One region of the Nissabacter archeti genome, then DNA from elsewhere that is predicted to be linked to it. Evidence: predicted binding sites of a transcription regulator. Region 1 holds the regulator's gene; the other holds the start of a gene.
What was found. The regulator PurR, encoded in region 1, represses purine synthesis genes. The targets are predictions, from matches to a motif close to CANGCAAACGTTTGCNTG.
Positions count from the first base shown of each region.

Region 1 (3,949 bases):
GCTCAGGCCGATATCATCCGGGCTGTAACCCATCGCATGCAGGATGAACGGCGACCCGGTCAGCCAGGCGAAAAAACCGGCGGAGCAGGCGGCATACATCAGCACATTGCCGCTGAACACGCGGGAGTTAAGCAGCGTCCACAGGCTGGTTTTCGGTGCGTTGGCCGCACCGGCCGCGGGGGCGGCCGCTTTCAGCCGTAATGTAGGGATCAGCAGCAGCAGCGTTATCGCCAGCAGGGCGAGGAAAATACTGCGCCAGCCGAAATGGTTCAGCAGCCACGCCCCCAGCAGCGGGGCAAGGGCCGGGGAGAGCGCCACCAGCGGCATAATCGTGGCAAAGACTTTTTTGCTCTGCTGGGGGGAGTAACGATCCACCACCAGTGCCTGCCAGCTCACGGCGGCAGAACAGACGCCGATGGCCTGCACAAAGCGCATCAGCCAGAGCTGGTGGGCGTTCGTTACCCACATCATGCCGGCGCACCCGGCCGCAAACAGCAGCAGGCCCAGCACCAGCACCGGTTTACGGCCGATGCGGTCAGAGAGCGGGCCCCAGATCAGCTGGGCGCAGGCGAAGCCGGCCAGAAACAGGCTCAGGCTGGCACTGATGGCATTGGGGGAGAGCGCGAGATCTTCCTGCATCAGCGCAAAGGCGGGCAGGTACATGTCCGTGGCCAAAAAGCCCAGCATACTCAGGACAGCAAGATAGAGCAGGAAAAAGGGGGAACGAGTCATAAGTAATCTCAATATTTTATTCAGAGGCAATACATAAATCCTATATCGTCGCGCACTCTACGGTAGCGTCAGTGGGTTGTGAAACGGTAAAATTTGCACCATGCTGTGAAAAAAATTGAAGGCAGGATATGTGGTCTGAATACTCTCTGGAAGTGATTGATGCCGTGGCACGTACCGGCAGTTTCAGTGCGGCCGCGCAGGAGCTGCACCGCGTGCCTTCTGCTGTCAGTTATACGGTGCGCCAGCTCGAGCAGTGGCTGGCGGTTGAGCTGTTTGAGCGCCGCCACCGGGATGTGGTGATTACCGAAGCCGGGCGGGTGTTTGTGCAGGAGGCGCGGCTGCTTATCAAAAAAATGCAGGCTACACGCCGCCAGTGCCAGCAGGTGGCGAACGGCTGGCGCGGCCAGCTCAGCATTGCCGTGGACCGGATTGTCCGGGCCGACCGTACCCGGCAGTTGGTGCTGGATTTTTACCGGGAATTCCCTGACATGGAACTGCTGATCTCACCCGAAGTGTTTAATGGCGTGTGGGATGCCCTGGCCGACGGGCGGGTGGATGCCGCCATCGGGGCCACGCGTGCCGTGCCGGTGGGCGGCGGTTACCGTTTCCGCGATATGGGGTTTATGCCGTGGCACTGTGTGGTCAGCCGGGGGCATCCGCTGGCGCAGCAGGCGGGGCCGCTGACGGACGATCAGCTGCGGCCCTATCCGGCACTGTGCCAGGAAGACACCTCGCGCAGCCTGCCGAAACGCGATACCTGGACGCTCGACAACCAGCGGCGGCTGGTGGTGCCGGACTGGACCAGCGCGCTGGATTGCCTGCTGGCCGGGTTATGTGTCGGCATGATCCCGGCGCACATGGCGCAACCGCTGATTGACCGCGGTGACCTTACCGTGCTGACGCTGCACCAGCCATTCCCGGACAGCGCCTGTTGCCTGACCTGGGCGCAGGAGAAATCGTCACCGGCGTTGGTATGGTTGCTGGATTATCTGGGGGAGAGTGACACGCTGAACCGCGAGTGGTTACGTGGATGAAACGCAGCGCGGGTAAAAAGCTGGGCGGGTAAAAGGTGGCGCGGGTAAACGCCGGGGGCGGGCTGGATGCCCCCGGCTCACGGATTACCGGCGGTAATCGCGGTACGGGCCGTCTGCCACGGAACGGCGTTCGACCAGTTTCGGGTGGACTTCAATGGTCTGCGGGTCTTCACGCTTGCTGGTGATGCGATCCAGCAGCATGGCAAAGGCGTTCTCGCCCAGGCGCTCTTTGGGCTGGTGGATGGTGGTCAGCGCCGGGGAGAAGTAACGCGCGTTGCGCACGTTGTCATAACCGATCACGGAGACGTCCTGCGGCACACGCAGGCCCAGCTCATCGGCGGCGCAAATCGCGCCCATCGCCATGATGTCGCCGCCGCAGAACACCGCCGTCGGGCGCTGTTTCTGGGTCAGGATCTGGTGCATCGCCTTATAACCTGATTCCGGCTCAAAATCGCCCTGAACCACCCACTCTTCGCGTACCGGAATATTGGCCTCTTCCATCGCCTTCAGGAAGCCCTGATGCCGCCCGCCGCCGGTATTGCGCGACAACTGGCCGGGGATAATGCCGATGTCGCGGTGGCCGCGTTCAATCAGGTAACGCCCGGCCAGATAACCGCCCTCAAAGGCGTTATCAATAATCGAGTCGGTAAAATCGCTGCGCGCCGAGCCCCAGTCCATCACCACCATCGGGATGTTGCGGTACTCTTCCAGCATGCCGATCAGCTGGTCGGGGTATTCAGAGCACATCACCAGCAGCCCATCGACACGCTTTTGCGCCAGCATCGCCAGGTAAGCCTGTTGTTTGTCGAGGTTGTTATGGGAATTACACAGGATAAGCGTATAGCCTTTGCTGTAGCAGCTGTTCTCTACCGCCTCAATCACTTCAGCGAAGTAGGGCGCTTCGCTGGAGGTCGCCAGCAGGCCAATCGATTTTGTATGGTTGACCTTCAGGCTGCGCGCGACGGCGCTCGGCGAATAGTGTAATTCCTTAATGGCAGCCCAGACTGCCGCCTTAGTCTCTTCAGCGACAAAACGTGTTTTATTAATGACGTGTGACACGGTAGTCGTGGATACGCCGGCACGTCTGGCGACATCTTTAATCGTTGCCATGGAAAGAATGACTCCTGATAGTACGTGTTACAGCACGTAACTATTATGTTAATCGTTTGCCTGCGTTTATTCTCCTGCCCGCTGAAAGAATTGCAGTGGATTCTGGGGGGAAGGAGCGGTCATCTTCGCTGAACTAAGCGGTGGGGCATCGCAGCCGGCCGGGTACGCAGTGCGTAAACCGCGAATTTTCACTCATTATGGTGAAAAGGGAAAGAGGAAAATTGTGCCGTACACCCCGAAAGTGTTTAGGAATTTCTTTAAATAGTGTGAGAATAGGGTCGGCACACTAAGTGTGTGGTTTTCTTGTGGTTCACCAAGGAGAGAATAATGGACAGTGATTTGAAAATGTCGCTTTTGACCACTGTGGGCGCGCTGACAGTGATTTTACTCTTCAGCTTTACCGCCATCCTGCACTGAGGCTGGCCGGGCTGATAAAAAAACGCCGGAGATCCGGCGTTTTTTACGGGTGCGCTTTACTCAGCGGATGGTTTTTGGCGTCATCACCCGGCGGGCGCCGACGTAATGATCCTGCCAGTAATCATTGTCCAGGAAACTGATGCGGATATCCTCACCGGTACGCGGTGACTGGATAAACTTGCCGTTGCCGAGGTAAACCCCCACATGGTCAGCGGCACCGCGGTTATTGATGCGGAAGAACACCAGATCGCCGGTTTCCAGCTCACCACGTTTGACCGGTGCAGCATCGCGCAGGTGGTACATCTCATTGGCGGTGCGCGGCATACGGATTTTCATGACGTCTTTATAGGCGTAATAGACCAGGCCGCTGCAATCAAACCCGGTATTGGGTGAGGTACCGCCCCAGCGGTAAGGCTTGCCGACCTGGTTCATCAGCTTGGCCATCGCAGTCTGCTTGGCATGCTGGTAGCGTTTTTTATGCGCCGGGCTGAGGGTCAGCGGTTTGCTGAGCTGGGCCAGTTCCTGCGCGTCCGCGCCTTTGGTGCGGTGGCGGCCATACCCTTTTTTGTACCCTTTCTTTGGCGGGGTGACCTTGACCAGCCGGGTCGAGGCCGTTTTACGGCTTTTGCCGCTTTTGGTGGTGACGTTAACCACCC
Region 1 covers NZ_JAERKB010000009.1:113,794-117,742, forward strand. The annotation lists gene punC (purine nucleoside transporter PunC) at 1-732, opposite strand, end outside; gene punR (DNA-binding transcriptional activator PunR) at 861-1,766, shown strand; gene purR (HTH-type transcriptional repressor PurR) at 1,851-2,876, opposite strand; gene cydH (cytochrome bd-I oxidase subunit CydH) at 3,204-3,293, shown strand; gene JK232_RS14315 (C40 family peptidase) at 3,354-3,949, opposite strand, start outside.

Region 2 (3,949 bases), on a different contig from region 1:
GGCGGCCGGGTTACAGCAGCTTGGGCTGGTACACCGGGGTGATCACCGTTCCAAAGCGGTGTCCTTGTTTCAGAACGGCCCGGTTAATGTGATCGTCAACCGCCAGCCGGACAGTTTTGCGGCGGCCTATCACGAGCGCCACGGCCTCTCGATGTGCGCGCTGGCGCTGAAGGTGGAAGGTACGCAACGCCTGCTGCAACGGGCGCAGGATTACGGCTACGCCACCTTTGCGCCGCAGGCCGGCCCCAATGAGCGGCAGATCCCGGCGGTTTGCCTGCCGGACGGCAGCCTGATCTACCTGATTGAACAGGACGCCCAAACGAGCTGGACGCAGGATTTCCACCTGCACGACACCCCGCCGCCGTCCGCCGGCTGGCTGGGCATCGACCACCTGGCGATGGCGATCCCGGAAGCGATGCGCCAGAACTGGGTAATGTTCCTGCGCAGCGTGCTGGGCTTTGAACTGGAAAGCACCCAGGAGATGAACGATCCGTTCGGCATTGTGCGCAGCCAACTGGCCCACAGCCCGGAAAACCGCGTGCGGCTGCCGCTGAACATTTCCCAGAGCCGCGAGACGCTGATCGCCCGCACGCTGCAACGTTATCAGGGCGCGGGGCTGCAACATGCCGCGTTCGCCACCGGCGATATTTTCAGTGCCGTGCGTGCCGCCCGTGAACTGGGGCAGGCGCTGCTGCCGGTGCCGGAAAACTACTATCAGGATCTGGCCGCCCGCTTCGGGCTGGATCAGGCATTCCTCCATCAACTGGAGACGCACCATGTGCTTTACGACCGCGATGAGCAGGGCGGCGAGCTGTTGCACGCTTACACCCGGCCGGTGGCGGACGGGCGTTTCTTCTTCGAGTTGCTGGAGCGGCGCGGCGGCTATGCGCAGTATGGCGAAGCCAACGCCGGGGTACGGCTGACGATGCAACAGCAGCCCTGACCGCGCGGCTCAGCGCGTCAGGCGATAGCCCTGCTCACGCCACAGGCCGGGCAGGGCGCGCATGTCATGGAAAGGCGTCACCAGCGGGTGGTCAATCACCGGGTTATGCGGATCGGCACAGTAATAGAACACCGGGATGCCTGCCGCGATCCCGGCCTGGGCACCGGCGACCGAATCCTCCACCAGTATGCAGCGCCCGGTCTCTACGCCCATCTGTGCGGCTGCATGGTGCAGCAGGGCCGGGTCCGGCTTCCAGCGCTGGATGTCATAGCCGCTGAACAGCCGGTGGCGATCGCCGTCGGTAAAGAAGGGCAACAGGCCGGTCAGGCCAAGGGAGTGCTGCATCTTACTGACCGGCCCGTTGGACACCACACACACCGGCACCTGAATCTGCATCAGGAGCTCGCGTGCGCCGTCGATGGCCACTAATTCCTGCTCAAAAAGCTGCGCCACTTCCTGCCGGTAACGCGCCTCCATCTCCCCGACCGGTGCGGACAACCGGTGTTGCTGCCCGACCTGCGCAATAATGTCGTAGAGTTTTACCCCTTTGTATTTCTTAAAGACCTCTTCCAGCGTCAGGGTGATGCCGTAATGCGCGAACATCGCCACATAGCCGCGGCTGCACAACACTTCACTGTCTACCAGTGTCCCGTCACAATCAAAAAACACACATCCGGTATCGCGCATTTTGTGCTCCTGTTCTCCGGCCGGTTTGGCGTACGGCATGACACCATCATTCCGCCAGGGGCCGCAATGAAAATAAAAAAGGGTTCAGCCGCGCTTATCGTTTTTTTGCCCGGCGAAAACGTTATCCTGCGGGTAAAATCCGCGAAAAAAAGTGTGAAGGCCCCGTCAAAATTCCTATTTTTTGTTATAGGATAGCCCCGACCCTCCTTTTCCCTCTTCGGAAATCAGATAAATGAGCAAACCACAACCAAGCGCGGCTGATGATAACGGCCTGCTTGAGCGCGTATTCAAGCTGAAGCAGCACGGTACCACGGCACGTACTGAAGTGATTGCCGGGCTGACCACCTTCCTTACGATGGTGTATATCGTTTTTGTAAACCCGCAGATTCTCGGGGTGGCGGGCATGGATGTCCGGGCGGTCTTTGTGACCACCTGCCTGATTGCGGCGTTCGGCAGTATCTTTATGGGCTTGCTGGCTAACCTGCCGGTGGCGCTGGCACCGGCGATGGGCCTGAATGCGTTCTTCGCCTTTGTGGTGGTCGGCGCGATGGGCATTTCATGGCAGGTGGCGATGGGTGCTATTTTCTGGGGCGCAATCGGTTTCCTGCTGCTGACCCTGTTCCGCATCCGTTACTGGATGATTGCCAACATCCCGGTCAGCCTGCGTGTGGGCATCACCAGCGGCATCGGGCTGTTTATCGGCATGATGGGGCTGAAAAACGCCGGCATCATTGTGGCCAACCCGGACACCATTGTGACCATCGGCAACCTCTCCTCACATAACGTGCTGCTGGGTATTCTGGGCTTCTTCATTATTGCCATTCTGGCGTCCCGTAACATCCATGCGGCGGTGCTGGTGTCGATTGTGGTCACCACGCTGTGTGGCTGGGCGATTGGCGATGTGAAATACGGTGGGATTGTGGCGCTGCCGCCGAGCATCACCTCCGTGGTGGGCCAGGTCGATCTGGCCGGGGCGTTTAACCTCGGGCTGGCGGGCGTGATCTTCTCCTTTATGCTGGTTAACCTGTTTGACTCCTCCGGTACGCTGATTGGCGTCACGGACAAAGCCGGGCTGGCGGATGCCAAAGGCAAATTCCCGCGCATGAAGCAGGCGCTGTTTGTGGACAGCATCAGCTCGGTAGTGGGCGCCTATGTCGGTACCTCTTCCGTGACCGCCTACATTGAAAGCTCCTCCGGCGTCTCCGTGGGCGGCCGTACCGGCCTGACGGCGGTGGTGGTCGGCATCCTGTTCCTGCTGGTGATGTTTATCTCGCCGCTGGCCGGGATGGTACCGGCGTATGCCGCTGCCGGTGCGTTGATCTACGTGGGGGTATTGATGACCTCCAGCCTGGCGCGCGTCACCTGGGATGACCTCACCGAAGCCGTACCGGCCTTTATCACCGCTGTGATGATGCCGTTCAGCTTCTCGATCACCGAAGGCATCGCGCTGGGCTTCATCTCTTACTGTGTGATGAAACTCGGCACCGGGCGCTGGAAAGAGATCAACCCATGCGTGATCGTGGTCGCGCTGCTGTTTGTGCTGAAAATCGCGTTTGTTGATGCGCACTAAGCGCTAAATTGCCTCAAACGCAAAAAGGCCGATCTGACGATCGGCCTTTTTTATGGGCAGCCAAGCGCACTCAGCCGCTGACTTTCTGGATGTACTGGCCGAACGCGGTGAGCTGGCCGCTGAGGAAATCGAGCGTGTTCTGGTCAATGACTTCACCAATCTGCTCATCCACTTTGTTCTGAATCACCCCGCCCATAAATTCCGGTTTGTTCATCACCAGCGCATCCAGGTAAACCAGGATCTGGCGCAGATGGTACTGGCAGCGCGCCCCGCCAATCGCCCCCATCGAACTGGTCTGGATCGCCACCGGTTTTTTCGCCAGCGGCTGTTGCGGCAGGCGCGAGAGCCAGTCAATCGCATTTTTCAGGCCGCCCGGCACGGAGTAGTTGTACTCCGGCGTCACGATAATGACGCCGTCGGCTTTCTGGATCTGCGCCGCAATCTCCTCAACCCGTTCCGGGAAGCCCTCTTCCTGCTGGAAATCGGCATCATACATTGGGATGCCGGCAATCGAGGGCAGCGCGCTGATGGTCATGCCTTCCGGGGCCAGTTTCGGCAGGGTGCGCGCCACCATCGCGTTATATGAACCTTTGCGCAGGCTGCCAAGCAGGGTAACGATATGCAGGGGTTGAGCAGACATCCGGGACTCCTTATCAATGAAAAGGGCAGGCCGGGCACGGCCCGCCGGGGAAATAGCCTGATTAAGCGTAGCAGAAAGCCGGTATGGCCCGGCGGCAGCGAGCCGGATT
Region 2 covers NZ_JAERKB010000002.1:41,928-45,876, forward strand. The annotation lists gene JK232_RS03010 (bifunctional sugar phosphate isomerase/epimerase/4-hydroxyphenylpyruvate dioxygenase family protein) at 1-943, shown strand, start outside; gene yieH (6-phosphogluconate phosphatase) at 953-1,630, opposite strand; gene JK232_RS03020 (NCS2 family permease) at 1,863-3,200, shown strand; gene JK232_RS03025 (NADPH-dependent FMN reductase) at 3,271-3,858, opposite strand; gene JK232_RS03030 (4'-phosphopantetheinyl transferase family protein) at 3,948-3,949, opposite strand, start outside.
Region 2: JK232_RS03020 (NCS2 family permease) is a predicted target of PurR. The motif match lies at 1,742-1,759, and genes of this name have one in related genera.